One region of the Clostridium sp. MF28 genome, then DNA from elsewhere that is predicted to be linked to it. Evidence: a T-box and tRNA genes for the amino acid it is inferred to sense, from the RefSeq annotation. Region 1 holds a T-box; the other holds one or more tRNA genes.
What was found. The T-box of region 1 lies ahead of leuS (leucine--tRNA ligase). A T-box ahead of a tRNA ligase gene usually reads a tRNA of that ligase, here a tRNA-Leu.
Positions count from the first base shown of each region.

Region 2: it has a tRNA-Leu gene. The T-box ahead of leuS (leucine--tRNA ligase) is inferred to sense a tRNA for this amino acid. The anticodon was not compared.

Region 1 covers NZ_CP014331.1:2,566,525-2,583,252, forward strand. The annotation lists gene AXY43_RS11215 (MFS transporter) at 1-837, opposite strand, end outside; gene cls (cardiolipin synthase) at 1,102-2,535, opposite strand; T-box leader at 2,805-3,023, shown strand; gene leuS (leucine--tRNA ligase) at 3,188-5,638, shown strand; gene AXY43_RS11230 (response regulator transcription factor) at 5,856-6,542, opposite strand; gene AXY43_RS11235 (sensor histidine kinase) at 6,699-7,934, opposite strand; gene AXY43_RS11240 (hypothetical protein) at 8,145-8,348, opposite strand; gene AXY43_RS11245 (hypothetical protein) at 8,376-9,053, opposite strand; gene AXY43_RS11250 (2-hydroxyacid dehydrogenase) at 9,267-10,211, opposite strand; gene dcd (dCTP deaminase) at 10,734-11,255, opposite strand; gene AXY43_RS11260 (hypothetical protein) at 11,371-12,114, opposite strand; gene AXY43_RS11265 (HesB-like protein) at 12,368-12,697, shown strand; gene AXY43_RS11270 (hypothetical protein) at 12,824-13,495, opposite strand; gene AXY43_RS11275 (vWA domain-containing protein) at 13,575-14,909, opposite strand; gene AXY43_RS11280 (ATP-binding protein) at 14,965-16,053, opposite strand; gene AXY43_RS11285 (hypothetical protein) at 16,071-16,728, opposite strand, start outside.
Region 2 covers NZ_CP014331.1:3,458,927-3,475,654, reverse strand. The annotation lists gene dusB (tRNA dihydrouridine synthase DusB) at 34-999, opposite strand; gene AXY43_RS15005 (type III pantothenate kinase) at 1,049-1,849, opposite strand; partial or broken gene AXY43_RS15000 (formate--tetrahydrofolate ligase) at 2,041-3,710, opposite strand; gene ftsH (ATP-dependent zinc metalloprotease FtsH) at 3,914-5,722, opposite strand; gene hpt (hypoxanthine phosphoribosyltransferase) at 5,797-6,336, opposite strand; gene tilS (tRNA lysidine(34) synthetase TilS) at 6,339-7,745, opposite strand; gene spoIIE (stage II sporulation protein E) at 8,012-10,423, opposite strand; tRNA gene AXY43_RS14975 (tRNA-Met) at 11,088-11,163, opposite strand; tRNA gene AXY43_RS14970 (tRNA-Leu) at 11,183-11,271, opposite strand; tRNA gene AXY43_RS14965 (tRNA-Met) at 11,342-11,417, opposite strand; tRNA gene AXY43_RS14960 (tRNA-Leu) at 11,439-11,527, opposite strand; tRNA gene AXY43_RS14955 (tRNA-Met) at 11,534-11,610, opposite strand; tRNA gene AXY43_RS14950 (tRNA-Met) at 11,618-11,693, opposite strand; tRNA gene AXY43_RS14945 (tRNA-Leu) at 11,715-11,803, opposite strand; tRNA gene AXY43_RS14940 (tRNA-Met) at 11,810-11,886, opposite strand; tRNA gene AXY43_RS14935 (tRNA-Met) at 11,894-11,969, opposite strand; tRNA gene AXY43_RS14930 (tRNA-Leu) at 11,991-12,079, opposite strand; gene AXY43_RS14925 (S1 domain-containing RNA-binding protein) at 12,355-12,765, opposite strand; gene AXY43_RS14920 (FtsB family cell division protein) at 12,915-13,202, opposite strand; gene yabQ (spore cortex biosynthesis protein YabQ) at 13,280-13,672, opposite strand; gene yabP (sporulation protein YabP) at 13,682-13,975, opposite strand; gene AXY43_RS14905 (RNA-binding S4 domain-containing protein) at 14,179-14,439, opposite strand; gene AXY43_RS14900 (HU family DNA-binding protein) at 14,510-14,785, opposite strand; gene mazG (nucleoside triphosphate pyrophosphohydrolase) at 15,006-16,457, opposite strand; gene AXY43_RS14890 (putative polysaccharide biosynthesis protein) at 16,475-16,728, opposite strand, start outside.

The sequences.
Region 1 (16,728 bases):
AGTTCCTATAAGAAATGCTATTATTAAATATTTCTTAGGCTTTTTATCCTTTAGATACTTTCCTACAAGCATGAATGATATAAATTCAACACATACTCTTGAAAATATTGATTTACTATATATAGAGTTAGCTAGATCCGCATTCCCCGTTATTTCAATTAAATATGTTGAATATGCAAATTCTATTGCGGTATACGTTCCTATGATTAAGATATTAATTATTCCGAGAATTACTGAATTTTTATTTTTAAATACAGCAATTAATTTTCCCCTATTTGGATTTCCATCTGCTTCAATATTCTTAAACTTCATAGCTATTAATAATATAACTATACATGACATTATGATTCCTATTATATGCATAGTTTTAAATCCATATTTTAAAATTATAGTTCCACTTAATAAAACTACGCACCCAAATCCTATGGATCCCCATTTTCTTATTTCTGAATACTCTACATTTTTTCTAACTGCTATTTCCTCAACATATACTTCATATACATTTCCAATTGTTTGTACTATAATTCCATAAAGAGCTGCATAAAAATATATGATAGTCTTGTTAACAGACATTAAAAATACTATCATTCCAATAAGTGCGCATAAATGTATGATAATAAATCTTTTTTTGTTTTTTCTCATCGAAAACTTACTTACTAAAAATTGCTGGGAAAGAATTGCAAATAATGCTCCTATAGATACTACAGTTCCAACTTGACTTAATGATAATCCAACTACTTGATTCAAATATGGCACATAAAAAGTAGTCACTATACTCGTTACTCCATAATTTATATAAGTAGTCAGGGAATAATAAAACTTTTCTTTGCTTTTCATATAATGCTCCAATCCTAATGAATTAAATATTTCTCCTATTCACCTCTATTATTAAATTTATATATTAAATTATACTCAGTTAAGAAAAAGTTTCCATAACATTAGCAATTTTGTAAAAATAATTATTTAGGTTTCATGAAAAATATTTTTAAAACTCGTTTATTCAATACATATTAGATAAAATACTTAGACATATAAAACCACCCTTTTATTTCTCTAAGTAAAAGAGTGGTTTTATCATAATTTTAAATTTCCTATCCTATACTATAATATAGGAGATACCAATCTAATTAAGGACTCTTTAATTTTGAGAGACAAACTCCTACCATCGTATATTTCTCTAGTTATCTCTTCTGAGCACTCCATGTCCTTTATAAACTGCTTTTCTCCATCCTTTGCAATTCTATCGTCATAAATAAATGCATTAACTTCAAAGTTGAGCTTAAAACTTCTAATGTCTAAATTAGCTGTTCCTATGCTCATTACTAACCCATCAGCTACTATGGTTTTTGCATGAATAAATCCATTTTGATAACTATATATTTTAACACCAGCTTCTAATAATTCTCCCACATAAGAACTTGCTGCCCACTGCATAAAGAAATGATCTGGTTTTCCCGGTATTATAATCCGTACATCTACTCCTGATAATGCAGAGATTTTTAATGATTCCAATATTGGCGAATCAAGGACTAAATATGGAGTTTCCAAATACAAATTATTCTTAGCATTATTAATTAATTTTAAATAAGCATTTCTTATATATTCTTCCTTGTGATCCGGCCCACTAGTTACAATCTGTATTCCAACATCCCCTAAGTCTTTCTTGAATTCTTTTGCATATTTATTATAATCAATTATTTTTTCACCAGATGCATGGCACCAATCCAGTAAAAATCTTTCATTTAATGCATTAACTGCTTCTCCTTCTATTCTCACATGGGTATCTCTCCAAAAACCAACTTCTGGATCCTCACTTATATACTCTTTTCCAACATTAAACCCTCCAACATAGCCGTACTGACCATCAATAACAACTATTTTTCTGTGATTTCTATAATTTATACGAGTATTTATATGCGGTAAAATTCCTGGAAAAAACAGTGAAAACTTCCCACCTGCATTCAAGTATTCCCTAAGAACTTTTTTTCTTAGCTTGCGTGATCCCATACTATCTAATAACAATCTAACCTCTAATCCACTTTTAACTTTCTTAGTTAGTTCATCAAGTATCTGTTTTCCAATAGTATCTCCTCTAAATATATAATATTCAACATGAATAAACTTTTTAGCATTTTTTATGTCTTCAATTAACTGACTAAATTTTTCTTTTCCATTTACATATACATCAATTTTATTATTAGTAGTGTATTTTACGCCAGAATTATTAAAATTTAGCCTCCTTAAATCAGCAAATTTTTCTCCGCCATCATGACCGTGTCTATTGGATTTATATGTATCGTTTAAGTTCTTTCTCTTCTTTTCATCAAACTTTATTTTTTCTTTAAAAATCTTTTGCCTGCTTAGATTTTGACCAAACATGATGTAAATCACAAATCCAATGCCAGGTAAAATCATTAATATTAAGATCCATGCCCATGTTGTTGTAGGATCTTTTCTTTCTATAAACACTAATGATAAAGAAAAAAGTATATTTAAAACTAAAGTTATAACTGTTAAGCCTAAAAGTATGTTCATTGATTCACATCCCTATATTAAACTCTTTCCTATTCTAATATTGTATCATAATAACTTATTCTAAAAAAAATATTATTTGCTTTTTTTGAGATAATATTACTTATAGTAAAAATTAATTTCATTTTTGATTAGGAAAACTACTGCTAATATCATTCCAAATATTGCATAAACAATAAGTGGTAATAATTTTTTACTATATAAACACATATATATAAGTCAACTTCTTGACTTTTTTTGATTTCTTAATATATAATATTATTAAAATTTTATATTGTGCGATGAATAGGAGTATTAGTAATAATTATATCTTAAAGAGAGCTGTTGTTTGGTGTAAAATAGTGTTATATTATTATGAACTTGCCTAGGAGCTTACTTGTTAAAAGCAAGTACGGTAGACCCGTTAAAATAATAAGTGAGAAGGATAAATTTGTTTTTTTATCTCTTCTAATTAAGAGTGGTACCACGGAAATTATGCTTTCGTCTCTTTGTTTTAGAGATGAGAGCTTTTTTTAATTTATCCATTATCAGTGCATAGATCTAATATTTTAATTAAAATTTTGTTTTAATAACATATTTTTCAATTATTATAAGCATTTTTCTTTTATATGCATTATATTGTGCATTTTACATTAAAATTATAGGAGGCTATATCATGGCAAATTACGGAACAAAAATTGATGAAAAGTGGCAAAAATTTTGGGATGAGAATGAGGTTTATAAATTTAATCCTGAAAATTCAGGTAAAAAACTCTATACATTAGAAATGTTTTCTTATCCATCAGGCGCTCAATTACATGCTGGTCACTGGTTTAACTATGGTCCAACAGATTCATGGGCAAGACTTAAGAGAATGCAAGGATATAATGTATTTCAACCAATGGGATTTGATGCCTTTGGATTACCTGCTGAAAATTATGCTATAAAAACTGGAATTCATCCTCAAGATTCTACTTTAAAGAATATTGAGACAATGGAAAAACAATTGAAATCTATGGGTGCTATGTTTAATTGGGAAAATGAAGTTGTTACTTGTCTTCCTGATTATTATAAATGGACTCAGTGGCTATTCTTGAAACTTTACGAGAAAGGTCTAGCTTACAGAAAAAAAGCACCTGTAAATTGGTGCCCATCATGCAATACAGTATTAGCTAATGAACAAGTTGTTGATGGTGTTTGTGAAAGATGTAGTACTGAGGTTACAAAGAAAGACCTTACTCAATGGTTCTTTAAAATAACTGAGTACGGCGATGAATTGCTTGATAAATTAGATGGTTTAGATTGGCCTGAAAAAACTAAGTCTATGCAAAAGCACTGGATTGGAAGATCTTATGGTGCAGAGGTTACTTTCAAAGTCAAGGATTCAGATTTGAAATTCGATGTATTTACTACAAGAGTTGATACTTTAAACGGTGTTACTTATGTAGTTTTAGCTCCTGAAAACAAACTAGTTGATGAGTTAACTATTCCAGAGTATAAGGCTGCTGTTGAAGAATATAAAGAAGCTGCTGCGAAGCAATCTGAAATTGAAAGACAATCAGTTTCAAAAGAAAAGACAGGAGTATTCACAGGATCTTATGCTATAAATCCTATTAATGGAAAAGTAGTCCCTATTTGGATTTCTGATTATGTATTGGCTACTTATGGTACAGGATGTGTTATGGCAGTTCCTGCTCATGATGAAAGAGATTTTGCTTTTGCAACAAAATTCAATTTACCAATCGAAAGAGTTATAACAGATAAAGAAAATACTAATCCAGACCTTCCATATTGCGAATATGGAGTACTTGTTAATTCAGGAAAATTCGATGGATTAACAACTGATGAAGCTAAAAAGAAAATCGTTGAAGAATTAGAAAAAGATGAATTAGGAGCAATGAAGAAAAACTTCAGATTAAGAGACTGGCTAGTTTCAAGACAAAGATATTGGGGTGCTCCAATTCCTGTTATATACTGTGATGATTGTGGAATAGTTCCAGTACCTGAAAAGGATCTTCCAGTGAAACTTCCTTACAATGTTGAATTTACACCAGATGGTAAATCACCATTAGGTAAATGTGAGGATTTTGTAAATACAACTTGTCCTCATTGCGGGAAGCCTGCAAAGAGAGAAGCTGATACTTTAGACACTTTTGTATGTTCATCTTTTTACTATTTAAGATATGTAGACAATAAAAACGATGATGCACCTTTTGATTCTGAAAAAGTCAACAAAATGCTTCCTGTAGACAAATATGTTGGTGGACCAGAACATGCTTGCATGCATTTATTATATGCTAGATTCATAACAAAAGCTTTAAGAGATATGGGATATTTAAACTTTGACGAACCATTCTTAAGCTTAACTCACCAAGGATTGATCTTAGGACCAGATGGACTTAAAATGAGTAAATCAAAAGGAAATACTATTTCTCCTGATGATTATATTAAAGAATATGGAGCTGACGTATTTAGAATGTACTTAATGTTTGGATTTGGTTATACTGAAGGTGGAGCTTGGAGCGACGACGGAATAAAATCTGTTGGAAAATTCGTGGATAGAATTGAAAGAATCCTTGAAAATTGCAGAAATATAATAAATTCAAATGAGAGCACTAAAGATTCTATTGATTCAGCTGAAAAAGAATTAAACTTCTGGAAACATAATACTATTAAAGGTGTTACTGAAGACGGAGATAAAATGCAATTTAACACTGCAATAGCAAGACTTATGGAGCTTACAAATGCTCTTAATAAGTACACTCAAGAAAATATTAAAAACGCAAACTTCTTAAAAGAAACTATAGTTGATTTCATAAAACTACTTGCACCATTTGCTCCTCACTTTGCTGAAGAGCAATGGAGTTTACTTGGAAATAATTCAACAATCTTTAATGAAAAATGGCCAGAATTTAACCCTGCTGCTTTAGTTAAAGATGAAGTCGAAATTGCAATCCAAATAAATGGTAAAATAAAAGCTAAAATCATGGTAGCTTCTAATTTAGATGAAGAAGGTATAAAAGCTGCTTCATTAGAAAATGAGACTATTAAAGAAAATACTGAAGGTAAAACTATAGTTAAAGTGATTGTAATTAAAGGAAGACTTGTTAATATAGTTGTAAAATAAAAAAGTGGCCACTTGGCCACTTTTTTATTAGTTATAGATATTCAACTTTAAAGCTATATTTATGTGTCAACTTACCAGAATCATAAATATTTTGTTCCGAAAAGCTATGAAAATATATTTACATACTAATTCTAATTAATAATTTAGGCATCTATATATACTATTACTTTAGTTAAACTCTTACTTTTATTTGATAATATTATTTCAATATTGAAACTTATGAATTAAATCTATATCCTGTTCCCCAAAGGGTTTCAATATACTCTGGATTTCCTGGGTCCTTTTCTATCTTCTTTCTTAACTTTTGTATATGGACTGCCACAGTTGCTGTATCTCCGTAATAATCCTCTCCCCATATTCTATCGAATAATTGATCTTTAGTGAAAACTATATTGGGATTAGAAGCTAAAAATACCATAAGCTCATACTCCTTTGTAGTAAGAATAACCTCTTTTCCATTTACGAAAACTTTATGTGAATCTGTTCTTATCTCCAATGCTTTATGGCTAATAATATTGAGTTGGGGTCTATTTCCTGATAACCTCTCATATCTAAGCATATGAGACTTTATTCTGGCTACTAATTCTGCAGGACTAAAAGGTTTTGTTAAATAATCATCTGCACCAAATCCTAACCCCTTTATTTTATCAATATCTTCACTTCTTGCTGATACTATTATTATAGGTATTTCATATTTTTCTCTAACTTCTCTTACTATTTCATACCCATCTTTGCCTGGTAGCATTAAATCAACTATTATAAGATCATATGTACCAATAAGAGCTTTTTTTAATCCTTGAATACCATCCTGAATTATTTCCACTTTATAACCATTTAATTGAAGATACTCTTTTTCTAGTTCAGCGATATTTATATCATCTTCTATAATTAATATTTGTTTCATATGCTTCCTCCTCTTTATTATTTATGCCTTAAATGACACATGTCAGATATCTATGATTCGTATCACTATTTAATCACGAATAACATCTGCACACTCCTTAGCATTGTGCCCCTTGTTGGTATAAATTCAGCTATAGTTCTCTCCACCTGAAAAGCTTCACTTTATTGGTAGCTCTATAGTAAACGTACTTCCTTTCCCCATTATACTTGATGCATAAATTTTTCCTCCATGAGCTTCTACCATTTCCTTTGCAATTGCAAGTCCTAAACCTGTACTCATAAAGTCTTTTGTACGTTCTGTATCTATACGGTAAAATCTATTAAATATATTTGAAAGTTTATCTTCTGGAATCCCAGGACCATTATCTTTAATTTCTATCTTAATCCATTCATTATTATTACTTAATTCTACTTTAATTATTGAATCTTTTTGCCTTCCATATTTTATAGCATTCCCTATAACATTCCTAATAACTTGATATATTCTTTTTCCATCTATGTTAATTTCTAATTCTTCCGACAACCTATCTTCAAATTTAAATTCAATATCCTTTTCTTTAAGAACAAAATCAAACTCTTCCATAAGATCACTCATAAATGCCTTAAATTTAACTATCCCAAAATTAAAATCTAATTTTTGCATATCTAATTTTGAAAATAAAAACAAATCATCAATAAGGTTATTTATATAAGTAGTATTATTATGAATTATATTTAGATAATTGTTCACTTTATCTGGTGAAGTAACAACACCATCCACTAAGGCTTCAATATATCCATTAATTGAAGTAATTGGTGTTTTTAAGTCATGGGAAATATTAGCTATCAATGCTTTTCTATTTTCTTCATATTCAAGTTTCATCTCTTCAGATTTTTTTAAGGTTTCAGCCATCTTATTAAAATCATATATTAAAATTCCTATTTCATTATATACGTCGTTATCAATTTTCACGTCATAATTACCCCTAGCTATCTGTTCAACACCATCTTTTAACTTCTCTATAGGTTTCATAATTCTTTTTTCCATTCTCATAGTTATATATATATGAGAGCTTTGATGAATAATAAAAATTATTGCAAAAAATATAGTAATTGCCTTTACATCTACAAATTTAAATATGGAAAAAACAAGTAACATGCTTATTAAAATTCCCGTTGGACGCATCCATCTTAGATATCTATGTATCCTATTAAATTCATTAAATTGTTTATGATGAGACTTATGATGTATTTTTTGATGCTCATAAACTAACTCATAACGCATTTCATTTAACTCTTTGAGTTTTTCAAAAAATTCCCGATGTTCTTCATCAATTCTATTATGAAAATGAGAATAAACTCTTCCTCTAAACCTTCTAATGCTTTCCACCTCCTTAAAATAAATTTCTACCATTGTAATGATTATAACATTACAAATTAACTTTTAATAAATTAAATTAAAACTGTCTATTAATAATTCTAATAAAATCATTCTATGAGATACTTAAATTTTGATTTGGAACAAAGTTCCTTATTTACTTATTTATTTATAAATGAAAATCTCTAAATAATTGAATTTTACATCAATAATTTAGAGATTTCTGAATTTCAACCCCTCTTTACATTAAGAAATACTCATTTTTCTTAATAGATTTTTCACATCAGTTGCATATATATATTTATCATCTTCTTTAATCATCACTCTAGTGCGACATTTAAAGCATTTATTATCACAATGCGTTGTCTCAAATTGAATTCCTCTATTATTTAGAGCTTCAACTAATTCATTATACTTTCTAGTGTTAGTACAAATAAGATATTTGGGCATTTACTACTATCTCCTAACTCAATTAATTTACCAAACTAAATCTAGTGATCCATTTACAGCATTTTCGCCTTTAGAAGAAATTTCTACTTTCTCAACTTCATTATTTTTATTTGCATATATTTTTAATATAGCATCGCTGTTTTCAGAACATAATAGTTCTTTTATAAATTTATGATGCTTATGAAAACCTCTATCATCACTTTCCTTCATTTGTCTTATATGCTCCATTATCTTTTCTTCATCCATTCCTTTATGGAATTCTTTATGCATGTCCTTGATTTCTTTAAATACCTCTTTCAATTCTAAAGAAATAATAGCCTTTTCATCTTTTTCCTCCACTTGCACATTATTTAATAAATTTAATATAAAAGTAACTTTTGAAAGTCCTCCTTTTATTCCACCGTGACCATGCATTCCGTGCATATTCATTCCATGATTATGCATTCCTCTATGAAATCCATGATCCGGGCACTCCTTTATATTAAATTCAGAATTACTATCATGTTTTACTTTTTTGCCTTCAGCATCTAAATCAACACTTATGTTAGCTTTTGTTTCCCCACTTTTAGTATTAGTTTCAAATTCATTGGAAAATGATAATACTTTTACATCTCCTTTAGTTGCTTCCAATTTTACGCTTCCTTTAAACACTTCTTTTTCCTTCATAGTTTTAAATACATCATATAATACTTTAATTTTATTCATTTATAACGCCTCCCAATATTTTTAAAGATTTATTTCCTTGCTTGTTATGAATTCATTATAAAATCTAATTTTAAAAATCTTTTAAAGCAATTATAAAAATTTTATAAAAAAATAGAAATCCCTCAAAAGGGATTTCTATTTATACTATCTAAGAAAAGCATCAAGGCTTTTCTTCCCAGGTTTCTAATTCTAAATTAACATATATAAATTGACTTATTTAATTACATTTTGCGGAGTACCTTTTAACCATTTTTTTATATTATCAAAAACAATAACTGCTCTCTTTTCGAAAGCTTCCGCTGTTGCAAATGCAACATGAGGAGTAACTATTAAATTATTTGCTCCAAACAATACATGATCTGTAGGAATTGGTGGCTCAATTTCAAATACATCTACTCCCGCACCGGCAATTTTGCCATTATTTAAAGCTTCCGCAAGTGCTGAACTATCTAAAACAGGACCTCGTGCTGTATTTATTAAAATTGCACTTTCTTTCATTAATGATAATTTTTCATTATTTATTAATCCTTTAGTGCTTTCATTTAGTGGAACATGAAGCGATACTATATCACAAGTAGCCATTAATGTATCTAAATCTACAAATTCGATTCCTTCAACATCTTTTTTAGTCCTGCTATAAGCGTATACATCACATCCAAATGCTTTAGCAATTGCGGCAGTTCTCATACCTATAGCTCCTGCCCCTACTACTCCAAACTTCTTTCCTGCGAGTTCAAATCCCACAAGCCCATTCTTCGTTCCACCTTCTCTAGCCACCTTATCACATGGTATAATATTTCTATATAGAGAAATAACCATACCAAATACTAAGTCTGCAACTGCAGCAGTTGAGTATCCAGCACAATTGCATACTAAAATGTCTCTTTCCTTACAGTAATCCATTGCAACATGGTCTACTCCTGTAAACGCAACACAAATCATTTTCAAATTTGGACAGTTTTCTATTACCTCTTTTTTATATGGAAGATTGGATATTACTACAGCATCAGCATCTTTGCTTCTTTCTATTAATGTTTCGGTATCTTCTACTCTTGTATCATAATATATTATGTCTACTTCATTTCCTAAACTATTCTTTGCCATTCCCAATAACTTATCCTTATTTACACCTAATGGCTCTAATATCACTAATTTCATTTACTTCATTCTCCTTTATATATTAATTTATATTTAAAAATGATTTGTTAAAAGCGCTTTATCTATATTATATATGATACATCCCCATCAGAATCTTTTGAATAGATATATGTGAAATTTTTTATTTTAATTATCCTCAGATAAAAAAAGATTCGGATATTTTCTTCTAGAGTATCTAAAAAAACATCCGAACCTTTTTTCATATTAACCAACATATAAGTGATATTTCTGAATGCAATTTCGGAAATAAAATTGAAATATAAGTATATGATGAACTACATGAATTTGCAGATAATATTTGCATATCGTATTTGTTGTTTCAACTTAATAAATCTCAATTTTATTATTATAAATAAGACTTAGTAAGTTGAACATATTTACGAACTTAGTTTTAAAATAACAATGTATAGATTTTGAGCAATATAATTCATTCGTTATAAGAGTGCTTACCTTGCATTGCCTGATGACTTAATACAGATTTTGATGCTTAAAATTTTTAGAACGTATTGCTCATAAATACAACTATCTTTCAAAATCTTTATACATTAAACTTGGCTGTATTCCTTTATTATTCTGATATTTTCCACTGCTATATAAATCATATTCTCCATGGATATCATGATAATATATTTGACATATTTCTACGTTAGGATAAACTTTTATTGGCTGAACGCAAAAAATTTCTAACGTCCAGTAGCCTGAAAATCCAATATCTCCGAATCCAGCTGTAACATGAATAAATACCCCTAATCTACCTGTTGAAGAGCGTCCTTCAAGCATAGGGACATATTTACTAGTACTCGTAAATTCATTTGTTCTACCTAAGTATAATTTACCTGGTTCTAATAATAATCCATCCTCCGGAATTTTTATAACTTTTGTTGGATTTGGAGTTTTCATATCTAAAATATCATTTTCATAAACTAATAATTCATTATGCAAAGACAAATTATAACTATTAGGATTTATTTTTTCCTCATCAAAAGGTTCAATTATTATATTACTACCAATATTTTTTAATATTTCTTTTCCTGATAATATCATTAGTTCTCCTCCAAGCTATATACTTTAATAAATAGTTCATAATGTATTATTTTAATGTATTAAATCTAATAAATTCTAAATGCCTAACCAATAATATCACAATATATAAGAAAATTTATGCATTTAAGATTTCTTTAAACTCAAACAATACTTTTTTAACATTCTCTTCATCTAAAGGCTTATAGCTATTTAAATATCCTGAAGCATCAAGAGCTTCATATGCTTTCTTACTCATTGAAATCCAATTTTCAGGTATATAAATCCACACTATATCCTCATATTTACAACTTAATAAAAAATGTTCTAATCCTCTAAATGCATATTCTTCAATTTCGTGAAGCTCATTTAGAATCTTATAATCCTTAACTATTTTAGAACTTAACTCACATTTATATATGTCTACATAGAAGAAATCAAATTTATTTTTTTTTGCTTTAAAGGCATCCCCTTTTATTATCCGTATTTTTTTATTTTTAGGAAAATTATTATTATATAATTTTATTATTTCTTCACTAATTTCATATACAATTACTTCTTCTACACTATTTTTTTTTGCAATTTCTTGAACTACATATCCAATGCCAAGTCCAATTACACCAACTTTTCCGTGAGCAAAAGAAATTGCTCCATATGAACTTTCAACTGTCTCTGGTGTTAGTTTCATTAAATCACTGCCATTTTTATATAATTGAATTATATCTATATCATATTCTTCTTCATTTTCATACATATAACCTTGTAATTCTTGCTTTATTATGGTATCTTTAACTATTTTATAGTCGCCACAAGTTCCTTGATTAATTAAGTCACTATATCGCTTTATCTCTTGGAACACAAAACTTTTATTATATGGTTTCATAGTTAATTCCCCTTCTTACAATATTTAATGCAAAATCTTTAATAGTTCTATATTATTATAGCACATTTTCCAATTTATGTATAATATTGTATAATTTATTTATTAACATTATATATTCAATAAACCATAATATAATAGCACATTCTTAGACATAATATAACTATTAATATTAACTTTTTATTTTAATATATATATGCTATACTTACTTTAATGATTTAATATCATTAATATTTCATAAAGTAGGTGTTTATATATGAAAAATGTTAATATAAGTGAAGAAGCTTATAATGAATTTAAAGCTTTTTTAGAAGAAAATAAAATAACTGATTTCAATATTAGAATAAATTTTGCTGGTTATGCATGTAGCGGTCCAGTTTTTAACATATCTCTTTCAGAAGCTACTGATGCCGACGAGGTTGAAAAAATGAATGATATTTCATTTATATACGAAAAATCCCTAATAGAACAATTTGGTGGATTTATAATACTTTCTTCTGATGAAAATGAAGGTAATGGCTTAAGTTTAAAGCCTGTTATAGCGCCTGAAGGCGGATGTGGTGGTTCTTGCTCAGGATGCCACTAAAATCATAATAAAAAATGTAGAATAAATGAAGAATATTTATTCTACATTTTTTTGTTGTTCTGAGTTCTTATACCATCTAACATTCCCCTTACAAAAAGCTTAATTCTTACTCTACAGTTAATCACTTTACTTATTTGTACTATCAACCGACTCTATTTTCCACTGCACATTCCCATAGTCATCACTTATTTTATATATACCTTCCAAAAGATCTATCCAATAATGATTTTTTATAACCTTACTTTCCTTATCTTCACCTGTAGCTCCATTTAAATTTTCTTCATTAAATTCATTAAAGTATTCGTATGTTTTTGAAGAAATCTCATACATATATTTAAAAGATTGTAAATCTTCACTTTCTAGCCTTATTTTATTTGATTCATTTTTCATCTCTTTACTTACAGTAGACAACATATACTCCTTTATCTTTTCATTTATATTATTTTCCATTATCTTATCAGTTTTAATTACCTTAGAGAAAAACGGTATTGCATTTTGAGTGTATGCTCTATACTGTTGCCATAATTCTATTATGTCATTAGACATTTCATCATAATTCTTATAAAGCTTTACTAAATCTTCATTTTTTAAACTATTCTCTTCAATTCCTTTAGACAATATATCCATATTGCTTTCATTTCTTTGCTTAAAATCCTCTATCTTAGTATAGGATTCCTGACCTAGTTTATATTTATAATTATTTAATTTAAATACTACATATATATTAAGTATTATACTTACTACAAGAAGTATAGATAAAAACCTTGTATAATCTGTAATTTTCATTCCTTGGGTCAAGAATATCACTCCTCTATACTGTAATTTATTTTAACATATTACCTTATATTTGCCTATTTAAAATTGGTTAATAATTTCCCTATCTAGCCCAGTCGTGTATAGCTTCATTTACCATTTTCAATCCGATATTCCCACCTGAGCTTTCCTTCTTTTCAGTATTTATTCTTTTAATCTCTCCATAAGGATTTTTTAATGATAATTCTTCATTTCCAGATACAACCCATATAGTTTTTTTGTTAATTGGCTTTACTTCAAGCTCTCTTTCTCCAACACCATCTGTAAAATATATTAATACAGCACTTCTTAAATTATTTTCATTTATATACCTAAATACAGGTGTAAATTTCGTAGATCCATTATCTTTGCTTCTCTTTCTTATGTCATTCTCATTTCTTAAGTCATATACTTTTCTAATCTCACTATCACATTCGATAATTGTGATTTTATTCTTAATATTTGAAGTTATAGACAATATCTCCACTAGTATCTTATGCATATCACTGTCCTTCATGCTAGCACTTATATCTATTGCTACAATTAATTCAGTTTGACTCTTAGGTAACCTCCCTCTTAAATCTAATCTTTCCGGCTGTCTTCTATCCCTTCTTGTTATTGTCCTCTTATATCCTGATTTCACACTTGGGAGTATATTTTTAAGAACAAGTTGCCAAGGTATTTCTGCCTTTTCTTTGTACGCTAAAATTATGTTTTCTAATCCTTTTGGAGTGTTTTCATTATAAGCACTTAGAGCCGTTTTCTTAGTCAAATTGCTAATATCTTCATCACTTATTTGAGCACTTTCCCACAAATCATGGACTTTTGACATATCCACTTCATATTTCGAATCATCATCTTTATCAACTTTATCTTGCTTTATTCTAGACTTAATTGATTTATGAATTTCTTCTGCATATTCCTCGACACTTCTATTTTCCTCAAGTGATAAATTATATTCCATGTTAACTGCATAAAGCCTTTTGCTAAAGGGTGGTAAATCTTTTATATACTGATTAATTGAAATATCTAAAGCAACATTTACCGCTTCTTTACTAAATCTATCCTTCAATTTTCTTTCTCTTTCAAAATGAGAATTCATTATATGATATATTTCATGTTTAAATAATGCTGCCATTTCTTTTCTATTACAATCCAAAAATAAAAATGGATTAAAATACATCTCGAATCTATCACGCTTTGGAATAGTTGCTATTGGCGCTGTTAAGGTAGTATTTATTTTCCGTTGAACTCTAAGCATGAATTGCCCAAAAAAAACATCTTGAGTTTGCAACAAATATAATATAATATCCTCTACTAGCTCAAAGAAATTTCTTTTATAATTATCACTAAATTTATCATCTTCACTCAATTGATAGGCTTCTTTTAAAAGTTGCTGTCTTTTTTCTTCAAAATCCATATACAAACTCAGCCTCCTTCCAAAGCTTAATTAAAAACTTTTATATCTTAACTCATCAACCAAATATATTAAAAAATGCTTCTAAGAACTCTTCAGTACCTAGTAACTTTTCATATAGTCCACTTTCCTTATAATCTCTTTTTATTTCCTTCATAATACCAAGTCTCAAATCTCTTGGATATAAATTTAGAAGTTCTGAAAATAGCCTTAAATTCCTTTCTATCGGCATATTTTCCAAATACCTTAGCGAATTTTTAGACAATATGTATAATCTAGAATGATTTTCCTTTTCTATTTTTTCCTTTAGATCAAAATTTAAAATATCACTGCTGAATATATCTTCAACCTTTACTAAAGGTGTTTTTAGGTTTATCAAAAAGTTTCCAAAATCATTTGCAATGCTAATCCCAACATTTCCTTTTACAACATTCAGTAGAGTATCTAAAGAGTATTTTCCCTTATTTTTTACAAATACCTTATATGCTTTTGATACTCTCTCCCAGCTTCTTGGAGTAGCCTTTATTGTTTCTTCTGAATCAGGAGTATGAAGATATTCAGGAAATGTAGACAAAAATTCTATGATATGTTCATCTATATTTCCATCATTACTCATTCCCCACTTAATCCATTCTTTAATATCCGAGTCTAACTTTACCCAGACAAATCTATCTTCTTGAGCTGGGTCCATATCAACAACATCATATTGACTATTATTAAAGCCATCATTTTTATTAGAAGGATTCATTGCAGCTATTACTTTAACTCTCTCATCCAAAATATATCCATTAATCTCTCTATTTAAGATAAGATTCATAAGTTCTTGTGCTACGGCATGATCGCATCTATTCAATTCATCTATAAATAAAATAACATCTCTATTTATATCTTCATCTAATGCTTTTTTGATTTCAATTAGCTTACTATGTGTCGCATATATAGTCGTCCTATTTTCAACTACAGGTAGTCCTCCTATTTCCCCTTCCTTTAGCAAGTTTGCATCTATTGTAACAAGATAATATCCATTTTCTCTTGCTATACGCTTAACTAATGAAGTCTTTCCAACTCCACTTTCTCCTATAATTAAAGGCACATCATTTGATGCGACTACTAAATCTACTGTATTTAAGCACTCTAAATAATTCAATCTTTTCGCCTCCATTCTTATATAGATAATTTATAATCTACTAGCAACTTTTTGGCATTCTTGCTTCCATATTCTCTTACAAAATTAATTTTATCCATTTCCAAAACCTCTAACTCTAAGAAATCTTCAATATACTTCTTACTAATATCTTCTTCTTTGATTTTTTCTTGAAGCACATCAATTACAAGTTCTACATCTATGCTTTCATAAATATACTTAACTACATTTATATTTTCATATATAAATTTCTTTATTTCATCTAAATCATAGTTGGAAATATAATTTATAGCTTCTCCATTTAGCTCTATTGCCTTTATTTTCGCCTTAAGGCTTGGATTCTTTATAAATCTAATTGCTACATAGTAGTTTTCTATAGCCTTAAGCTGAATTTCTTCAGAAGGATTCTCTATATATTTAATTGCATCATAGTCCCTACTAACAGCTAATAATTGAAGTTCCTCGCTAGGATTCTCTATAAATTGTATAGCCCATCCTTTAGTCTTAATAGCTTCCTCTATCACCTTTTTAGTAGGATTATTTATTAACTCTAAAGAGTTCCACAAGCTTTTAACACACATTATAGCAACTTCTTCATTAATGTCTTTAATATATTTTGCTGACAGCGGGGTATTTGCAATAGCTTGTTTTTGCACTTCCTTACTCGGGTTCTTAATA
Region 2 (16,728 bases), 890 kb from region 1:
AACAATTAAATAATTCTAGTTATACTTACAAAACTATAATTCATCTTGATATTTTCTTAAAGCTTCAATAACTTTTTCACTATCATTTATAGTATTAATCTTATTTTTAAGTTCTGTGCATCTTGGAAGTCCTTTAATATACCATGATGCGTGTTTTCTCATTTCTCTTATCGCTTTAAATTCCCCATCATATTTTATTGCTAATTCGTAATGCCTAATACACATTTCAATTTTTTCATTATCTGAAACTTCTTGAATTACTTCTCCATTAAGCAAATTATTTATCTGTCTAAATATCCATGGATTTCCTTGACTTCCTCTTGCAATCATTATTCCATCACAATTTGTAGTTCTTTTCATTCTGATAGCATCTTCTGGAGAAAATACATCTCCATTTCCTATTACAGGAATTGAAACACTATCCTTAACTCTCTTTATTATGTCCCAATCTGCTTTCCCTTGATACATTTGTTTTCGTGTTCGTCCATGAACAGCAATAGCATCTGCTCCAGCTTGTTCCATCCCTTTTGCAAATTCTACTGCATTAATATTATCTTCATCAAATCCTTTTCTAAACTTGACAGTAACAGGTTTGGTTGAAACTTTTTTTATAGTTCTAACGATATCGTATGCAAGTTCCGGTTCTTTCATTAATGCAGATCCCTCTCCATTTTTAACTATTTTGGGAGCTGGGCATCCCATATTAATATCAATTATACAAATATCTTCCCTGTTATTTAAATATTCCTCACAAATTCTAGCCATCACATCTGGCTCTCTACCAAATATCTGGGCCGCAACTGGTTTTTCTTCATCTGCTATTCTAAGTAAGGTTTGTGTATTCTCGCTTCCATAATATAATGCTTTAGCACTAACCATTTCGGTGTAAACCAAACCGCATCCCATTTCCTTACATAATCCTCTAAATGATATGTCAGTTACTCCTGCCATAGGTGCTAGAAATATATTGTTTTCAAAGGTTAAATTCCCTATCTTCATTGTAGAATATACTCCTTACATCTTGTATAAATCTCAATTTCCATATAATTTATCTTTGGGAAATCTCTATTTCTTTGTTTTTTTCATATAATATTTTTAATCCTTCTAGTGTTAAATCCGAATCAACCTTATCAATAACATCAGTCTCTTTAGCTATTAAATTTGCTAATCCACCTGTTGCTAATACAAAAGGTTCTTCCTTATACTTAGAATTTTTCATTTCTTGTTTCATTTTTTTCACTATATATTCAACTTGCCCAATATAACCAAATATAATACCAGATTGCATACTTGATACAGTATTTTTGCAAATCATATTTTTTGGTACTTCTAATTCTACTCTAGGAAGCTTAGCTGCTCTTTCAAATAAAGCATCCGCCGAAATTCTTATTCCAGGGCATATGCATCCTCCAAGATAATCTCCATTCGCTCTTACTGCACAAAAAGTTGTAGCTGTTCCAAAGTCTATTATTATAACTGGTCTCTTGTAAATTTCATATGCAGCAACAGCATTTACTATTCTATCTGCTCCAACTTCTCTCGGGTTATCATATTTAATATTTATTCCAGTTTTCACTCCTGGTCCAACTATTATAGGTTCGTGACAAAAACATTTTCTTAACATATTTTCTAAAGAATGCATTATATTAGGAACAACAGAAGAAACTATAACTCCAGTAATATTTTTAGGATCAATGTCACTTAAGTTAAATAGTTGCATAACTTGTATACCATACTCATCTGAAGTTTTATTTCCTTCACTTGAAATACGCCAACTAGCTATATACCTTTCTCCATTATGTACTCCCAAAACAATGTTAGTATTACCTGCATCAACAAGTAAAATCATAGAAAGCACCACCTTAATATAGTTAAATTAAAAGCAGCCCGAAGAGCTGCCTTAATTTTGAAATTGACTAAAAAATAACAATATAATTTTAACAATTATATTTAATTTGTCAAGAGTTTAAATGTGATTTTAGATTAATACCACCATTTTCTAGCTTCTGTTTTCAACTTAAATACACATATATGCATTCATTAGAATAATCCTATTATTTCTCCACTTTTTAATACATCCATCTTATTTGCTGCTGGTACCTTTGGAAGGCCAGGCATAGTCATTATGTCACCTGTCTGAACCACTATAAATCCAGCTCCATTTGATACTCTGACTTCTTTAACTGTAATATCAAATCCTGTAGGCCTAGCTAAAAGGCTAGGATTATCTGATAGTGAATATTGCGTTTTTGCCATACATACAGGAAGTTTATCCAACTTGAACTTTTCTAATTCATCAATTTGTTTTTTTGCTGCTGGAGTATAATTAACTTTATCTGCTCCATAAATTTCACTAGCAATTGTAAATATTTTCTCTCTAATAGATTTTTCCTTATCATATATAGGCTCAAAATTTGATTCACTATTCTCTAGTGCATCTAACACTATATTGGCAAGGTCAATTCCACCTTCACCACCTTTAGCCCACACATCACACAATGCTACTTTAACCCCAATTCTATCGCAAAAATCCTTAATGAATTCCACTTCTTCCGAACTATCTGTAACAAACTTATTTATTGCAACAACAGGTGTAATTTTAAACTTCTTTATATTCTCTATCTGTTTTTCCAAATTAGCAATTCCATCTTTTAATGCTTCAACATTTGGAACATTTAATTCTGTCTTAGCTACTCCGCCATGATGCTTTAATGCTCTTATAGTCGCAACAACTACAACACATTCAGGTTCTAAATTACCATATCTACATTTAATATCAAAGAACTTCTCTGCACCTAAATCCGCTCCAAATCCAGCTTCTGTTATGGCAACATCTCCCAACTTTAAAGCAAGCTTAGTTGCCATTATAGAATTACATCCATGAGCAATATTAGCAAATGGTCCTCCATGTATTAATGCAGGAGTATTTTCTAATGTTTGAACCAAGTTAGGCTTAATCGCGTCTTTCATTAGTAGCGCCATAGCTCCTTGTACTTCTAGTTCCTTAGCATAAACAGGATTTCCATCTAAATTATATGCAATTACTATATTCCCCATTCTTTCTTTCAAATCTTCTAGATCACTTGCTAAACATAATATAGCCATTATTTCAGATGCAACAGTTATATTGAATCCATCTTCTCTAACAAATCCATTAACCTTTCCACCCATCCCAACAATGATATGTCTTAACGCTCTATATTCATATCCATTACTCTTTTAAATACAATTCTTCTAGAATCAATTCTTAAAACATTACCTTGGTGAATATGGTTATCTATTGCTGCAGATAACAAATTATTAGCAGATGTAATAGCATGCATATCTCCAGTAAAATGAAGATTGATATCTTCCATAGGAACAACTTGAGCATATCCTCCCCCAGCTGCTCCACCCTTGATCCCGAAAACCGGTCCTAATGATGGCTCCCTTAATGCTATAACGGCTTTCTTCCCAATCCTGTTTAAAGCCTGACCAAGCCCTACTGTAACTGTTGACTTTCCTTCTCCTGCAGGAGTTGGATTTATAGCTGTTACCAAAACTAACTTTCCATTATTATTATTTTTAACCTTATCATATACATCTAAAGATATTTTACACTTATATTTTCCATAGTACTCTATATCATCTTCGCAAAGTCCCAATTTTTCAGCCACATTTTTTATCGGCTCCATCTTTGCCTCTTGAGCAATCTGAATATCACTTTTCATTTAAAATCCCTCCTAAATATAAACCCAAAATCATACTTAATATAATTTATTATATCATTTCACTATACATAATAAAAGTTTTTTCGAATAATAAGTATAAATAGACTCCGAATATTCGTATTAATATAAATATTCTATGATTCTACATATAAAAAATTAAAGGGCTATTTCAAACCCATTTTGTGCCTGAAATAGCCTGTGTATTAATTATTTACAAAAATATCTTCGAATTCTTCTGCATCAAGTTTTTCTTTTTCAATTAAAGCTTTTGCAACAGCATGTAATTTGTTTATATTTTCTTTTAGAAGCTTATTAGCTCTATCATAAGCCTCATCTATAAATTTCTTTATTTCTTTATCTATTTTAGAACCTATCTCTTCGCTAAAGTTTCTCCCCTTACCTAAGTCTCTTCCAAGGAAAACTTCATCATGCCCTGAAGTACTAAATGATATAGTTCCAATTTCTTCGCTCATACCATAATCCATAACCATACTTCTAGCTATATGACTTGCTCTATCTATATCATTTTTTGCACCAGTACTTATATCTCCCATAATCAATCTTTCAGCAACTCTTCCACCTAGGAGTCCAACCATCTCATCTTTTAATTTAGACTTAGATGTATAAGAAGTGTCCTCCTTTGGAAGATGCATAGTATATCCACCAGCTCTACCTCTTGGAATTACACTTATTTCATGAACCGGATCACAGTGTGGAAGCAATCTCATAACAACTGCATGACCTGCTTCATGATAAGCTGTTAATTTCCTATCATGTTCAGTTATTACCCTACTCTTTTTCTCAGGACCTGCAATTACTTTTGTTATTGCTTCTTCCATTTCAGACATAGAAATTTGTTTTTTGTCTTTTCTAACAGCAAGTAATGCCGCTTCATTTGTTAGATTTTCTAAATCTGCTCCCGAAAACCCTGGTGTTCTTCTAGCAAGCACATCTAACTTCACATCATCATTTAGTGGTTTCTTTCTTGTATGAACTTTAAGAATTTCCTCTCTACCTTTTACATCTGGAGCTCCAACAATTATTTGCCTATCAAATCTTCCTGGTCTTAATAACGCTGGATCTAATATATCAGGCCTATTTGTTGCAGCTATCATTATGATACCTTCATTAGCACCGAATCCATCCATTTCAACAAGAAGTTGATTTAATGTCTGTTCTCTTTCGTCATGTCCTCCACCTAAGCCTGCACCTCTCTGTCTTCCAACTGCATCAATTTCATCTATAAATACTATACAAGGTGAATTTTTCTTTGCTTCTTCAAATAAACTTCTAACTCTCGATGCACCAACACCAACAAACATTTCAACAAAATCTGATCCTGATATACTAAAGAATGGCACGCCTGCCTCTCCCGCTATCGCTTTTGCAAGTAATGTTTTTCCAGTCCCAGGAGGCCCAACTAATAAAACGCCTTTAGGAATTCTTGCGCCTATCTGTATATACTTTGATGGCAATTTTAAAAATTCAACAATTTCTTCAAGCTCAGCTTTCTCTTCATCCGCACCTGCTATATCTTCAAATGTAACTGTTTGTGTATCTGGAGTTACCATTTTAGCTTTGCTTTTACCAAAATTCATAACCCCTCTTCCACCACTTCCGCTTTGGGATTGTTGAGTAAATATAAATAGGAATATAAATATAAATACTGCCATTAATATAAATGGAAGTAATGTTGCTATCCACGTTGCATTATTAGATGGTTTCTCAAAAACGACTTTAACATCTAATTTAGGCTGATTTACTATAAGCGAACTAACAAGTTCACCCGGAGCAATAGTAACAAAACTTTTATTATCAGTAGTTTTTCCTTCTATAGTCATGCTGTCTTCCTTGACTAAGATACTTTCTATTTCATTTGAATTCCACTTTTGTATAAATGAACTATAAGTTATCTCATTAGAACCTTTTCCTGTTTGCCACATAGTAACTGCTGCTAAAATCAGCATAACTGAGCATACAATCCATACAGCCGCACTTGAATATTTTTTCATTCAAGGCCCCCCTCTCTCATCATATTTAAAATTTTACCATAGGAATATTTTTATTACAATTAAATTTGAACTTTCTATTTTTCATATACTTCAGGCTTTAATATCCCTATAAAAGGTAAATTCCTGTATTTTTCAGCATAATCTATTCCATAACCTACTATGAATCCATCAGGAACCTCAAATCCAATATATTTAACATCTAAATCAGATTTACGCCTCGCTTGCTTATTTAGTAATGCAACTATTTCTATACTATTTGCTTTTCTCGCTTTTAAATATTTAAGTAAATATGTTAAGGTTACTCCTGTATCAACAATATCCTCAACCACTAAAATATCTTTTCCTTCTATACTATTATCTAAGTCTTTTAATATTCTTACGACACCAGATGTTTCTGTAGAACTTCCATAGCTTGAAACTGCCATAAAATCTATTTCACATTTAATAGATATGTTTTTTATTAGCTCGGCAGCAAATATTACTGATCCTTTTAAAATACCAACTATAAGTAAATCTTTTCCTCTATAATCTGTACTTATTTCACTTGCAAGTTCTTTAATTCTCTTACTTAAAATTTCTTCTGAGTATAGTATCTCTTGTATATCTTGTTTCATATTTAATATTCCTTTCTTTGAACGACTACTTTTAATATATTCGTACTTTTACTTGTAAGTTTATATTCTTCTGAGATTCTAATTCCAATAACCCATGCAATCCTTTCATCAAAGCATAAAATAGGGATGCATTCTCTTTCATTCTTAGGAATTTTCATATCAATAAAAATATCTTTTAATTTTTTGCTACCACTCATTCCTAGTGGAATAATTTTATCTCCATTCTTTCTATTTCGTATTGAAATATTATTATTAATTTTATCAAAATCAAAATACTTAACGAAATCTCCTTGCTTTAAGTTTATAGAATTTTCATTATAACCATTAATTATAGAAAATTGAATAACATACTTATGAAACTCAACTGTATTTATATATATGTTATCTTTACCTAAAATTATTTCTTCTTTTTTACTATTTATATCTGATTTTTTTGTCTTTGTTTTTATGTATATATCTCCATAAACATTTTCAGCACAAACTCCATTTGGAAGATGCACTAACTTTCCAGAGTATTTTTGAGCCAAACAAGATATTTCATATATATGCTTAACTTCAAAATCGTAATTAGACTTTGAATACCTTGTTAACGCATGCCTTAATACTCTATTAACCAAAGATTCTTCCTCTTTAAATATTTCCTTTTTTATTATAAAATAATCATTACATTCCATACAATATTTATTGTATAAACCAGCGGATAATTTTTCAAGGAATTCATTATCTTTTTGCAATAATGTAGACATCCTATTCAAAGTCTGTACTATATCTTCATTAAAATTTTCTTTCATATATGGCAATATATCTAATCTTATTTTATTTCTATTATAAATTTTTTCAAAGTTAGTTTTATCAATTCTTGGATTTAAGTTCTTTAGCTTTACGTAGTTTTCTACTTCTTCTCTACTCAAGCATAAAATGGGTCTTATTATTTTATCATCTCTAGACGCCCTAATTCCTCCCAACCCTTCAAGGCCTGTTCCTCTCATAAGCCTAAATAAGACTGTCTCCGCCTGATCATTTGCATTATGCGCAGTAGCAATCTTATTAAAGCCTTCTTTTTCTAAGATTTCATCAAAAAAATCATATCTAGCATTCCTCCCAGCCATTTCCGAAGACAACTTACTTTCCTTAGAATAAGCATTAATATCTACACGTTTGACAAAACATTTTATTCCCATATCATTGCATGTATTAATGACATATCTCTCATCTTCAAATGCATCTTCGCCTCTTAAAAGATGATTTAAGTGTGCAGCAGCTATACTTATATTTAATTCTTCTCTTAGCTCAAATAAAACATTCAAAAGACATATAGAATCTGGTCCTCCAGAAAGAGCAATCAAAATTTTATCATTGGGTTTAATAAGGTTATTGTCTTTTATATAAGACAGTACTTTTCTATACAAAAATAACACTCCTACTTATTTATTATTATGTCATATACAATTCCGCTTCTTATATTTTACGTATATATGTTCTAAATGTAAACATTATTGCTTCAATTTAACAGTTCAAAACTCATTCTATATAAATATAACATTATTCTTAAAAACAATCTTATTTATTTACTTAAATATGAAACAAATATAAATAGCTGTTTCAAATTTAACTTACGATTTAAATTTTTGAAACAGCTATTTATAATATTTTAATAACTTATTGCATGATAATCTTAGCTATCTAAATAAACTTTTGAAACTACTACTGTCATATCATCTTTAATTGTTCCATTACTTAATTTTTTCGCTCTTTCTAACACCTTTTCTGACAGTTCTCTAGGATCTGAATTAATTGTCTTTAAATATTCTTCAATCCAAGTTGATTCTCCCGAGTTTGATTTATCTATATCTAAAATACCATCGCTGACATTAATTAAAATATCACCAGGTCGTAGCACTTCTCTTATAACTTCCACGTCCACTTCATCTACAAGTCCAAAAGGTAAATTCTTAGAATTAATAGATATTACATCACGGCCTCTTTTTATAAAGCTAGGTGCTGCGCCTATCTTTACAAATATTGCATTACCATTATATAAGTCAATTCTATTTAAATCTAAAGTTGCATATTTTTCATCTTCCGAAAATCTCATTCCCATTATAGAATTAACTGTGTTGACCGTTATATCTTCATCGAACCCTGCTTCAATAAGCTTTTCTACCAAATCAACAGTTGCTTTGCTTTCTTCCTTAGCCTCTGGTCCAGACCCCATCCCATCACTTAGAATTGTCATATACGTTCCATTTCTTGTCCTTCCAAAACTATAACTATCACCTATTTGAGTTTCTCCACCTTTTGGTTCCATTGCACCATAAGACACCATATAATACTTTGGTTTTTCCTCTATCGTTATAATACATTCATTTGTCTGTGGATTTATTTTACAACCATCATCCCCAATACATAATTTCATTCTCATAGCACTGCTCAATAGAGAAACTATGTTTTTTCCATAATAATCAGCTCCTTCGCAATTATTTACACTTAATCTAATCTTAACCCTACCGCTTTTATCTATATAGCAAAAAATATCATTGTAATATATGGAGTTTTTATTCAGTATACGTTTCGTCAATCTTTCTAAATCAGTATCTATTCTAACCTCCTTTTTAAAATCATTAAGAAGATTATCTAAAGTACACGATATGTTAGTTATATGGGATGATAATATATTTCTTCCTTCTGCTAATCTTTCCTTTATTGATTCATTTACATTATAATTGGTTACAATCCCCTCTGCATTTTTTAAAAGTGTAAAATTTTTGATACATCTTTTTTGCAAATCCATAGGAATTGCTAATTTGCCCTCCTCCTTACTTTGAATTAACATTTGAAAAGAATTAAATGTTTGATGAAACTCTCTTTCCCAGCATAAAGGCCTATTTTCACAGCTTGAACAACTTCTATCTGCCAAGTTTTCTACTAATGCACTCCCTTTCGATTTAATCAATAAATTTTCATTATCATTGTTAGTTAATAAGCATCTTGATACATTTGTAAGTACACTTGTAAGCTCTTTTAATTTAAAAGTAAATTCCTCCTTTATTGCATTTAATTGAATTTCGCCTAAAGATGCTTTCTTTCTATATGGATTTATCTCAATTTCAATACTTGTAAATACAGGTTTTGGAACACACAAGAATAAAACAGAACTAGTAAGAACCTCAACTCCCAACTTCAATGTTACTGCATTAGAGTACAAAGCTAATGCAGTATAAATTATTATACCTGATAGTATTGAAAATATTTTCCCAGTATCTTTAAATATGCCAACAATTAAGCCTCCAACTCCAAAAAAGGCTACACTATACATCATGTCATTTGAAGCAACTCCAAGCATTATACCCATAGAAACTCCAATCATAGTTCCATATGTTGCACCGCCTACATATGCAATCGTCAAAACTAATGTAAGTGCGCATATATTTCTTATAGAGTAATTACTAATATTTATATTACCTATTCCTGCAACTAATAAACATAAAAATATTCCAATACTTACTATTTCCTCCGAAGAAAAGAAGTAATTGGTATTAACCTCTTCCAAAGAATTTAGCGCATACTTTATAACATAATATATGGGCAATACAATTAATGTCTGTATTAAACATAAAGTTATATTTACGCCAAGTTCATATTTATTAACTAGTAAACCATAACAAAAAAAACTACTTAGAATTATTACAAAACCTACTAATTCCTTTTTTCTATTTTTAGCTGGTGCTATAAACACATAGTAAATTGTAACTAAAGCTACAGCTACTAAATATACATAACCGTCTGTCAGTAAACTACTTATTGTTAGATATCCTATAGCGATTCCTATCGCCACAGTTAAACTATTTCTCCTATTCTCTTTTGTAACTACAGCTATCAAATACGCAATTCCTATTGGCGCTATACCAAGACTATCTGATTGATTTAATAATAAATTTACTCTACCGAGCAAGATTCCTGAAATTAGAATAATCCCTAACTTCACTATAGATGTTTTCATCCATAACTTTTTTCTTAAGTTTTCTACTCTAGTTATTCCTTCATACTTATCCAACCCTAATCCATACTGCACATTAGCTCGCCTCATTTCCAAATAATGTAATTTGATTATAGCATCATAACCTTACGATAAATGTCATAAGGTGTTTATCGTATAAAGTTTTCGTAGGACAACTTCATCTATATTTCTCTAATATCTAATGATTTAATAGATTATTTTCTTTATTACATTTTGATCTAATATCATACTTAGTCAAGGTAAATCAAGATATCTGGCTAATTATTAAACTTAGAACGTTATAATTAATTTGTCGTTAATCTCATTTTATTAGAAATTTATATATAAAATATTTTTCATAAAATTATAAATCGTGAATACACTTTTTAATTACTCCTTAAAATAATATTTTTTACGATTATTCTCGGATTTTCTTGGCTTAAGTGACCAAAATTCGTATTCGGTAATCAATCTTATGACAAGTTAACTTACAGTACTCAAAATATTAAGTACTAAAAAAAGCCTAACATAAGTGTAGTCATCTACATTCATATTAAACTTCTATCTATAACTAATTTAAACACCATGTTAGAAAAGTAAACTTTAAATATCTCATTCTTAGCATTATAAATAGATGCTAAAGTTTTCTTCTCACTGGCTAGGAATTTATTCAGAATATTATGCCTTTATCTTATACTTCATATAATAAATATTTTCCAAACAAAAAAAGACCTGAGCTACTGCTTAAGTCTTATGGTTGCGGAGGCAGGACTTGAACCTACGACCTTCGGGTTATGAGCCCGACGAGCTACCAACTGCTCCACCCCGCGATATTATTTTTTTCATATATGGTGCCGAAGACCGGAATCGAACCGGTACGGTGTTTAACTACCGCAGGATTTTAAGTCCTGTGCGTCTGCCAGTTCCGCCACTTCGGCATATTCATTGTATCCTACAAGTTCACGACATATAAGTTAAAGCTTTGATAACAAAGCTTACTAAACTTTATGGTTGCGGAGGCAGGACTTGAACCTACGACCTTCGGGTTATGAGCCCGACGAGCTACCAACTGCTCCACCCCGCGATATTATTTTTTTCATATATATGGTGCCGAAGACCGGAATCGAACCGGTACGGTGTTTAACTACCGCAGGATTTTAAGTCCTGTGCGTCTGCCAGTTCCGCCACTTCGGCACATATTGGTAGCGGAAATAGGACTTGAACCTACGACACCTCGGGTATGAACCGAGTGCTCTAGCCAGCTGAGCTATTCCGCCATATTTATGGTTGCGGGGGCAGGACTTGAACCTACGACCTTCGGGTTATGAGCCCGACGAGCTACCAACTGCTCCACCCCGCGATATTATTTTTTTCATATATATGGTGCCGAAGACCGGAATCGAACCGGTACGGTGTTTAACCACCGCAGGATTTTAAGTCCTGTGCGTCTGCCAGTTCCGCCACTTCGGCACATATTGGTAGCGGAAATAGGACTTGAACCTACGACACCTCGGGTATGAACCGAGTGCTCTAGCCAGCTGAGCTATTCCGCCATATCAATGGTTGCGGGGGCAGGACTTGAACCTACGACCTTCGGGTTATGAGCCCGACGAGCTACCAACTGCTCCACCCCGCGATATTATTTTTTTCATATACATGGTGCCGAAGACCGGAATCGAACCGGTACGGTGTTTAACCACCGCAGGATTTTAAGTCCTGTGCGTCTGCCAGTTCCGCCACTTCGGCATATCTTATAAACTAAGTGCCAACGACAAAGCTAATTATAATACATATTCTTTTTAGTGTCAACAATATTTTTTTATTAATCTTATATATTTAAAATTTTAATTGCAATAATCAGTAAATCACAAGTTTTAAGCACTATAAATATCCATTTATAATCTTAATAATGCAGAATAAACTGTAAACAAATATAAAAATTTCTCTACAAATCTATTCTACATTTGAAATTTATCAAGCAAATTTTATATTTATTTTCCTAATAAAGATTTTAAAAATTTTTAGTAGCCTTTTTTTCCACCTTTACTTTTAAATTCTTGATGTTTCTTTACATCTTGCATTCTTTCTTCACTATCTTTTAGAAACTTAGACATAATATCTTCGAAATTTCCTGAATTAGTAGTTTTCTTCTTATCAGGTGCCTTCCAATCAATCTCTGCTGGTTTAACCGATTTTCTTTGAACATTTGCTTGCTTTATTGAAAGACTGATTTTACCATTATCATCAATTGAGATAACTTTCACTTTCACTTTATCTTGCTCACTAAGATGTTCTCTAATATCTTTTACGTAAGAATCTGCCACTTCTGAAATATGAACTAATCCAGTTTTGCCTTCAACTTCAATAAAAGCTCCAAAGTTTGTGATGTTTATCACTGTGCCCTCTACTATGTTTCCTGCCATTAAGGTCATGTTTAAAAGACTCCTCCTTAAATTTAAAAATATATAAATTTATAAGAACAAATCTGCTGTGCAGATGCTCTTTAATTTAGAATACAAATTTAATTATTTAGCTACTATAATATTACCAGAGTTTTATAAGTTTTTCTATAAATTGAAATTTAATTTTGATTTGTTATCTCACCATTAACAACTTTTTCACCAGGCTTAATCATCCCAAGTCTTTCCCTTGCTAATTTTTCAAGATAATCCGATGAGCTTGAATTAATTTTATCAACTTCATCTTGAAGTCTTTCGTTTTTTTGCTTAATTTCATTTAACTGAACTTGTTTACTGTCAATTTCCTTTTGAATTCTATTCATTGTCATACTTTGCCTAATGTAACTAAAGACAAAGAAAATAATAAATCCAGTAATTATTGTCCGCTTTAATATTAACTTCGTTTTCATCTATAAGAACCTCTATTTTGCAAATTCTCTTAAGTCTATTGTAAACACTATATTAGTATTATTCAAGTAATTTTTTATCATTTCCTTTTATCAGTAATTTTATATGCAATTATTTTTAATGGATATAATAAATTTTTCAATAAAATTCTAATCAACTTATAAGATAATTTTGCAATTAGCATCTCGCTGTTATAAAAATACTTACTAATAAATTTAAAGTATAATATAATGGCCATAATTATGAAAATATATACATAGGGAGTTAAAAATGCATAATTAGTATATAGTAAAAAGGTAAAAACAATCAAAGCAATAAGTACACAAAATAGCATATCTTCTATTATTGTTAATATCTTTATAGAGTTTAATCCTCTTATTCCTCTATATATATCAAACAATATTCCCGTTATAACACCTCCAATTAAGCTGCATATAACAAGATTAATCTGCATATTCAATCCTAAAGGCATACTATATTCCTACTTAAACAATCTGCTTATTATGCTTTCATTGCTTTTCTTAGATATCTTTCCGTTATATACCATAGATGCAATGCTTCCAGCAATTATAACATCACCATTTTGCACATCCAACTTGTTCATTTTTAACTCTTCTCCCTTGATAGTTAAATTTCCTAGATTAGTTGTTAAATCTATTTTTTGCTCATCAAAACTTATAACCTCTATAACACCACTTAAAGTTAATTTTTTTCTATTCTCTAGAGATAAACTTGATTTATTATCTTCTACTTTATTTTCCACTCTTTTCTCCATTAAAAATTCCTCCATTTATTTTTCTTATACAATATATGTTTGTATTTTGCATTTTAGAATTTAGAACCTTTAATAAGTTAAGTATAGTGGAATTTATTTCTTAAAAGCTGTTAAGTGGAATTATTTATGATAATTTCACTTAACATAAATCTTTTTTGTTCAATCCCCATATATAGATAAAGAGTAGATAAACTATATAGTTTCTACTCTTTATCTTCTTCACCCTCAAGGATAATATACATTTCTTTTGCTTCTTCTTTTCTCACATGTTCTACTACACTAGCAATTTCCGCTTTTAATACTTTATTAGCAAACGTTATTTCAATTATATCCCCTTCTTTTATTTTTGTAGAAGGCTTTGCTACTTTCCCGTTTATTAATATACGGCCACTCTCACATATTTCTTTCGCTACAGTTCTTCTTTTTATAATACGCGATACCTTTAAATATTTATCTAGCCTCACAATTTCTCCTCCATTCAAAAGAACCCGAGAAAACTCGGGTTCATATTTACTCTGTCTAACTTGTATTTTATTACTTGTTAACTTTATCTTTGAATTCCTTACCTGCTTTAAATACTGGAACTGTTGTTGCAGGAATGTTTATAACTTCTTTAGTTCTAGGATTTCTTCCTTCTCTAGCTGCTCTTTCTCTAGTTTCAAAAGTTCCAAATCCAACTAATTGAACCTTTTCTCCTTTTTCTAGTGCTTCCTCAACACTTTCAATTAAAGCTTTTAATGCTAATTCTGCATCTTTTTTTGTTAATTTACTTTTTTCCGCCATACTAGTAATTAATTCTGCTTTATTCACAATAACATCCTCCTTAAAATCCAGTTACATATTTTCTAACTGTTTTCTTTATGTACTAAATTGCACTTCTTTATTATATAACCTCTTCAGCTACCCGTCTATAGAAAAACGCTTTCTTTTCCTATATATAACTAAATAATCCAATAAATCGTTACAAAGTAGTTCTTTATAAAATTATTATTCTTCATAAACTAGAAAATTCCTTTATTTAAATTACCTATTAACCTAAGTTTTTTGAAATTTCCCATAGTTCATTCATTTCATCTAAAGTCATACTTGTTAATTCAATATTCTTATCCTTAGCTGCTCTTTCAATATACTGAAATCTTTTTATAAACTTGTCTATAGTATAATTTAATGCTATTTCTTCGTCTACTTTCAGAAACCTTGCAATATTTACACATGAAAATATTAAATCTCCGACTTCTTCTTCTATTTTCTCCACATTTTCTGTATTATATACATCAATTACTTCTTTTAACTCTTCTTTTACCTTACTTACAGCAAAATCTATATTTTCAAAGTCAAATCCAACCTTACTTGCCTTTTCTTGAATCTTATGTGCTCTTAAAAGTGCAGGTAGTCCCTTTGTTATTCCTTTCAGTTCATCTACAACACTATTATATCCCTTTTCTTTCTTCTTTAACTCATCCCACTTTATTAATACATCTTCTGATGAATTCAATCCATCAGCGTCTTTAAATACATGAGGATGCCTACTTATCATTTTATTACAAATTCCTTCTATCACATCTCCTATATCGAAATATCCGTCTTCTTTTCCAATAGATGCATGAAAAACAACTTGTAGAAGTACATCTCCTAATTCTTCGATTAACGAATTATCATCATCTTGATCTATTGCGTCTATTACCTCATAGCTTTCTTCTATTAAAGCCTTCTTAAGAGACTTATGGGTTTGTTCTCTATCCCACGGACATCCATCTTCACCTCTCAAAACTTCTATTATGTCTAAAAAATCATTAAAGTCTTTTTTGTTTTTTAAATCCTTTGGTATATAAATAGATGTTAAATAATCTATGTCCTCCTGCATATCCAGTTCAAATAACGGTATCTTTCTTATGCTTTCCTGACCGTCTATTCCGGCTGCTCTTACATAATAAATCTCTGTTTCATCATTATAGCATTCTAGCAATCTTAATTTAACTTCTGATGCTATCAATTGATTGTATACCTGCGTAACAATTGTTCCTATTCTTTTGTCTAAAATTTGGTTACTTATGTCAAAAGAGTCTATAACCTTTAACCCCTCTATAGGATCAATCTTAAGGCTTTCAATCATTGCATCGATAAAACTTACTGCTGGTATAACTTTATATTCTATTCCATTTTCTTTACATAGTTCTATTAAGTTAAATACTGATTTTTCTGCAACCAATGGATGACCTGGAACTGCATAAATTAAATCAGTCATATTTTTATGCTTATTAATTATGTCTTTTGCGATATTTAAGTATACTTCATCAAAATTATCTATACTATCATAAATATTATCATAAGTATCAAATACGATATTTTTTTCCTTCAGGTAATCTACTGTTGGATGCTTTTCCGTTCTTAGAAATATATGTTTGCTTGCTTCGAGTTCATTTATTGTTCCTATTGTCAATGCATCCTTACTTCCTGGTCCTAATCCCACTATCTTAATCATTAGAATTTCTCTCCTTTTTACTTTCTTTTAAATCTATCTCTTATTTCTTCAACATTAAATACCTTGAATACAATTATCATTATAATATATACTATCATACCCAAAAATATAGATGTCAAGCAAGATATTCCATTACTAATTGTATTCTTATATAAAATATTATAACTTATTAATACAATTAACATCATAATACTGGATGCATAGCAAGGTTTTATTAATATTTCGTATAAGTTAAGTCTTACTCTTAGTGTAAATTTCATCATCATTATAT